One region of the Ligilactobacillus animalis genome, then DNA from elsewhere that is predicted to be linked to it. Evidence: riboswitches for the same ligand, from Rfam matches in the RefSeq annotation. Region 1 holds a riboswitch; the other holds the start of a gene.
What was found. Region 1 has a riboswitch for lysine ahead of lysA (diaminopimelate decarboxylase). Riboswitches for the same ligand answer to the same signal wherever they lie in the genome.
Positions count from the first base shown of each region.

Region 1 (3,430 bases):
CAAATCCCTGCAAGCAAGGTACCTGCATTCAAACCAGGTAAGGCGCTTAAGGATGCTGTTAAATAAGATTGACTTATTTTAGCTTCGACCCTTGATATATCAGGGGTCTTTTTTTGTATTAAAAAATACTGGAGCCATAGTTGATTTGAAGTCAACCATGGCTCCAGTATTATATTAGGCATTTAGATGTTGGATAAATTTTAAGTAAGCTTCTTGTTCACCGGTCGCTTGGATCTGACAAACATTGGGAGTAACTGTATTGTGATGTAAGTGATTTTCAGCAACTAAAATATCATGGGTGAAAGTTGCATTTCCGATCAACTGGATCTTAAATTGATCATCTAATTGTTGCACTTTAGTTTTGACCATTCCCCCGGGATTGAAGACTGTTATCTCTTGCGTGAGATCGCAGTGCTCGGGATGACTGAGATAAAAGGCTAAACTTGTAGCCGACATTCCAGTCCCACAAGCATTAGTAAAACCTACGCCCCGTTCGTAAGTACGCACAAATAGCTTGTTTGGACCTAGGATCTGAGCAAAGTTGACGTTGACACCATCTGGAAAATACGGGTTTGGGGCATTTAACTTAGCGCCTAATTCGCCTAAAAATGTTCCAGCTTTCTCAATATCGGGTACAAAACTGATCAAGTGGGGATTGGGTACGGCCATGATCGTAAAGTGTAATTTTTCCTGAGGGTCAAATTCCGCCAAGGGACGATCGATGACCTGCTCAGCTCCTAGGTTATCAAAGGGAAGATAGCGCTTCTCAAAATGAACGGGTGAGATCTCAACGCCAAAAGCAGGAACATTAGGCGCTAGGTCGGCTTGTTTTTGGACTTCTAGGTCACTTTGGCGAGTCTGAACTTTAAAAGCTGTCAGCGCGTGTTTTTCGGCAAAATAACGCGCAACTGTACGCAGACCATTACCGCACATTGATGCTTCGCTCCCATCAGCATTGATAACGCGCATTTGTGCCACCGTGTTGGGAGTAGAACTCTTTTGAACGACTAGGACGCCATCCGCGCCACCTAAGATACCGGAAGTTTTAGTCGTGAGTGTTTTGGTCAGTGTGACCAATTCTTGTTCGGTCAAAGGTGTAGTCAGTAATGTTTGATCTAAGATAAAAAAACTATTCTGTGATCCATGAACTTTTTTTAAGTTGATCATGAATATCCCTCCAATTTTTTAAGCGAATAAGGGCTTATTTTCCCCCATCTTGTATGATGAGAGGCAATCTCGCTTTAATTTTTCGATAACTGAATTGTATCATTTTTAATTTTAATGACAAGAGTCAAATATATAAAATTCTAGATTTTTTTATAAAAAAACCGATTTTCAAAAAAATAATATTAAAATCCCTTGACGTATCACATTAAAAATTATAGTATTATGTTAAATCGAAGAGGCGCAACTGACATGAGTAAGGTTCTTTAGCTGCTATAACAGTGTTTGAGTGGTCCTTGAAAGGGGAAGTTGCCGAAGTTTTAGGTGTTTATAGACACTTAACGCTGGGTTGTGGTTTAAGAGATCACAGACTGTCGCAAACTAAACTTTGCGGAGTGCTATCGATCAAACAGAATTTTGCAATTATTCCAGCAAGATCTTTTTAGGCGATAGGACTAAAAAGATCTTTTTTTTGTGCAATTTATTTATTGGAGGGGAACTTATGACGTTACCAACGAATAACGCCGGTCATTTGACGATCGGCGGTGTAGATGCGATCAGCTTAGCCCATCAATACCAAACTCCATTGGTCGTATATGATGTGGCTTTGATCAAGGAGCAGATCACTAAATTTAAACGAGTTTTTGAAGAGCAAGCTGTTGACTATGAAGTCAGCTATGCTAGTAAGGCATTTTGTTCGGTAGCAATCTACCAAGTGATCAATGAATTGGATTGTCATACAGATGTTGTTTCCGGTGGTGAATTAGCAACTGCTTTAAAAGCTGGTTTTCCCGCTGAAAAGATCAGTTTCCATGGAAATAATAAGTCGATCGCTGAACTTGAATTTGCGATCAAAGCCGGCGTCGGTGTGATCATCGTGGATAATTTTTATGAGATCGAACTTCTACAGAGGGTCTTACGGGAGCAAAAAGCTAAAGCTAAAGTCATCTTGCGCGTGACTCCGGGTATCTCAGCGCATACGCATGAATATGATCAAACGGGCCAGATCGATAGTAAATTTGGGTTTGATCTAGCTTCGGGGCAAGCTGATAAGGCTTTGACTCAGTTACTGGCTGACCCGCAGATCAAGGTTTTAGGGCTCCATGCACATATTGGTTCCCAGATCTTTGAATTAGGTGGCTTTGAGTTAGTTGGTCAAAAATTGATGGAAGTGGCTCATTCTTGGAAGCAAAAATACGATTATACAACTAAAGTTATCAACGTTGGTGGTGGTTTTGGTATCAAATATACCGCTGAAGATGATCCGATGGCACCAGAAAAATTTGTCGAGCAGATCATTAAGGCGGTAAAGCAAAAGGCGCTGGAATATGAGTTGGAGCTTCCAGCAATTTGGATCGAGCCCGGGCGTTCGATCACAGGACCAGCTGGATATAACCTATATACAGTCGGGGCACGAAAAGATATTCCAGACCATTTATCGTATTTAGCAGTTGATGGTGGCATGGGAGATAATATTCGCCCCGCCTTATATCAAGCTAAGTATGCAGCTGTTTTAGCTAATGAGCCAAACGCCAAAGTGACTCAGACAGTGCATTTAGCTGGAAAATACTGTGAATCAGGGGATATTTTGATCGATAAATTAGCTTTACCTGAAACAAAACCAGGTGACATCATCGCGCTGTTAGCAACGGGGGCATACGGTTATGCGATGGCTTCAAATTACAATCGTAACCCACGTCCCGCAGTTGTTTTTGTTGAAAATGAGCAGGCTAAACTAGTGGTCAAACGTGAGACTTACGCTGACTTATTGAAGTTGGATCTACCTTATAAATAAAATCAAGAAAGGAAAGCTACTTTTTGGTAGTAGCAATTAAAGAACATGGCAGAATTAAACGCACAAGAAATTATCAATTTTATCGCAAACGCAGACAAGAAGACACCGGTCAAAGTTTATTTGAACGCTTCGATCGCTGACCTTGATATTCCAAATGAGATCAAAGTTTTTGGCGGGGCAGATAGTGCTGTATTATTTGGTGACTGGCAGGTCGTCAAACCATTTTTAGCCACTAACCAAACTAAGATCAAAGACTATGTGATCGAAAACCAAACGCGAAACTCCGCTGTACCGTTACTAGATCAAAAAGATATCAATGCGCGGATCGAACCCGGCGCTTTGATCAGAGATCAGGTCTTGATCGGTGATAATGCAGTCATCATGATGGGGGCGATCATCAACATTGGAGCCGAAATCGGTGCTGGTTCAATGATCGATATGGGGGCTGTTTTGGGTGGCCGTGCGATCGTA
Region 1 is NZ_CP047141.1:909,284-912,713, forward strand. Features, by position in the region: gene GSR62_RS04560 (HU family DNA-binding protein) at 1-66, shown strand, start outside; gene dapF (diaminopimelate epimerase) at 175-1,167, opposite strand; lysine riboswitch at 1,394-1,573, shown strand; gene lysA (diaminopimelate decarboxylase) at 1,652-2,959, shown strand; gene dapD (2,3,4,5-tetrahydropyridine-2,6-dicarboxylate N-acetyltransferase) at 3,005-3,430, shown strand, end outside.

Region 2 (3,430 bases), 660 kb from region 1:
TCAGCTAATTGTGCATCGAGTTGTTTGATCTGGCCACCGACTTCACGCATTGCTGTGATCGCTTCGGTCGCATCTTCTTTGTTACGTTTAGCTTGCGCGATCGCTTCGGATACTTCATTGCGCTTTTGCTTCAAAGATTCTGATTGCACCAAAAGTTCACGGCGTTCTTTATCTTTTGCCAATAATGTATCGATCGTTTCAGCTTCCACACCACGTGTTGCTAAACGAGCTTTGATATCATCTGGATTTTGACGGATCATTTTAATATCTAACATCTTATTGCCCCCTAATTTAGCTAATTATTTTATCTAATCGAAAAAAAGAGCCTTTCCGTCCCCTAAATTGGGACGAAAAGACTCTTTTCGCGGTACCACCCAAGTTCGACATAACGTCGCACTCATATACAAATAACGGTTTTCCCGTGCGGCATTACCCGCCCATACAAGGTTACGCTGGAGTTTCGGCGTCATGGTTTGCAGCGACCACCATGTCTCTGTCATGCCTACTTATGGCGAACTCAGATGTTTCGATTATTTATACCAGTATCATAATATTTATTTTGCAAAATAGCAAGTCTATTCTAGACTTTCATCGATTTTTTCTTGCATTTCCATTTTTTCTTTGGAAATATCATGTGGGGTCAGATCCACTTCATCCAATGGAATAACTTTAGTCTTATATTTGATCTTATAGTAAGCATACAAGATGATGAACAATGGAACTGACATATAGGAGACCCCGATCGCTTGCCAGTTAAAGTCCTTGAATGATTGGATATCTTGGCCGATGATGACTAAGATACACAAGATCAAGGCTAGGATCGGACCAAATGGGAACCACTTAGCCTTGTATTTCAACTCACTTAAGTCATGACCTTGCGCTTTGAAAGCACGGCGGAAACGATAATGCGAGACCGCGATCCCGATCCAAGCGATAAAACCAGTCAAACCACTAGCACTCACTAAGAAAGTATAGACTTGATTACCAAAGATACTTGCTAAAAATGTAAATAGACCAACGAGCGTCGTCCCGAGCAAAGCAAAGATCGGGATCCCACGGGAGTTGACCCGCGAAAACATCTTCGGTGCATCGCCATCGACACCTAAAGCAAACAACATCCGGGTCGAGGCATACATCCCTGAGTTAGCCGCCGATAAGACCGAAGTCAAAATAACAGCATTCATCACCGAAGCAGCGGAAGCAAGACCGGCCCGCTTAAAGACTAAGGTAAATGGACTGATCGCAATATCGCTTGCTTCAGAACCTAATAAGTTTGGACTCGTATAAGGAATGATGCAGGCGATCACAAAGATCGAAAGGATATAGAAGAGCAAGATCCGCCAAAAGACTTGTTTGATCGCTTTTGGTAAACTCTTTTCAGGATCTTTAGTCTCACCGGCTGTGATCCCGATCAATTCAGTCCCTTGAAAAGAGAACCCGGCTACAACAAAGACGCTCAAGATCGTTGGGATCCCCCCAACAAATGGGGCATCACCTTTGGTAAAGTTTTCTAAGTAAGTTGCATGCCCACCTAAAATACCAAAGATCGTTAGTAACCCAACTGCTAAAAAGACGACAACTGTTACGACTTTGATCAAAGCCATCCAGTATTCAGCTTCACCAAAAGATTTAACTGATAAGGCATTGATAAAAAAGATAAGTAGTAATGCTGATAAACTAAAGACCCAAGCTGGAACATGTGGGAACCAAAATTTCAAAACTAAGGCGACCGTCGAGATATCAACCGCTAATGTGATCGCCCAGTTGAACCAATAATTCCATCCCATCGCAAAACCAAATGCCGGATCAACAAAGCGGCGCGCATAAGTCGCAAACGAACCTGTCACCGGAAGATAAGTTGCCATCTCCCCTAAAGATGTCATCAAAAAGTAGACCATCAGACCGATCCCTAGATACGCCACCAAAGCGCCACCAGGTCCCGCGGTCGAGATCGCTGAGCCACTGGCCACAAATAAACCAGTCCCGATACTACCACCAAGTGCGATCATCGACAAATGTCTTGTCTTCAATGACCGCTTCATTGTATTCTTCTCTGCCATGAAAATTCCTCCTATTTTTTAGAGAAGTCGTGCAAGCATATAAAAAGCGCACCTCCGAGACATCGAAAGTGCGCTTTGATCATCTATCAATTCATTCTTGTAGCAAACTGCCACTCATCTCGATAGCGCTCCGTAGTTACAACTACGACAGTTCCCGATCTCTTAAACCGGGCCCCAGCCTAGACAAAATAAAGTTTGCCCAGCTTCGGCAAATTCCCCTTTCACTAGGTTTCAGCGTTGCTTTATCAACTCCACCTAGCTACTGATGGTTTTTGCGACCTCTTCTTCGACGTTTTCAATTTCCAATTTTAACTTGGATGCGATCTAATTGCAAGACATATCTTTAATTTTGTCCCTCCGCTTGCTCGATCTGAGCATGTAGATCAGCGATCGCCAAGTCTTTTGCTAAAAATTCTTGATCTGCCACTGGGAAATGTTGCTCGATCGTAGCAAACGGCTGCAATTGGACCGTAGCTTGCTCGATCTCAAAATCAAGTAAGTGGCCCCCCATTGACTTATCATCGGCTAAGAAATGCAAGTGATAGCCGGCTGCTGCCATCCCTTGAAACATTTCTGGTGCAAAATAACCAATGACCGTACCCGTGATCGCTTCAGCATCAAACAAAGCCTGTTCATCCGCTACCTGCGTCAAGGTCTTATAGGGCCGGGTTTGCTTTTCGACCGCACGTGTCTTAACTTTGTTAAAGCGCCCCGTGATCTTAACTGCAAAGAACAGATTTTTGTACGGATAATTAGCCAAGATCTGCTCACCTAGCTGCTTTTGCGTCAAAGCTCTAACTGTAAACGTATCTTTGGCTTGATCAAAGTGGACCGTAGCAAAAGGCACTTTTTCCTCGGGCTTTAAGATCCGGACCTCACCTGTGCTTTGGACCAAATAAGGTGTGTGATCTAACAAGACCATTTCACCATCCAGCCCACTGGCTGTCCCGATCCCAAAATCGCCATGCTCTAACAGGTCAGCTACCGTCAATGTGCCTTCAAACAGACCGGGAACTAACATCCCTAAAGTCCCATGTTGATAGACACGACTTTCATATTTTTCCATATATCCTCTACCTCGATCAGTGTAATTGGTCTTCCAAGATCGTCTTACCTAATTCTTGGTTGAAACTGTAATCGACCGGTACATCCACGATCGTTGGTCCCTTTTCTTTGAAGGCCTTATCTAATACTTCTTCTAATTCAGAAGCTTTATTGACGCGATAACCTTTAGCGCCAAAGCTTTCTGCATATTTCACGAAATCGACGGGGCCAAATTTAACAGCGGCCGACTTACCATATTTCATCTCTTCTTGGAATTTGACCATATCGTAGTTACCGTCATTCCAAATAATGTGCACGATATTTAA
Region 2 is NZ_CP047141.1:251,443-254,872, reverse strand. Features, by position in the region: gene serS (serine--tRNA ligase) at 1-275, opposite strand, end outside; gene GSR62_RS01135 (amino acid permease) at 576-2,060, opposite strand; lysine riboswitch at 2,176-2,352, opposite strand; gene budA (acetolactate decarboxylase) at 2,404-3,126, opposite strand; gene alsS (acetolactate synthase AlsS) at 3,143-3,430, opposite strand, start outside.
Region 2: it holds a riboswitch for lysine, as region 1 does, so the genes downstream of both, GSR62_RS01135 (amino acid permease) here and lysA (diaminopimelate decarboxylase) in region 1, are expected to answer to the same signal.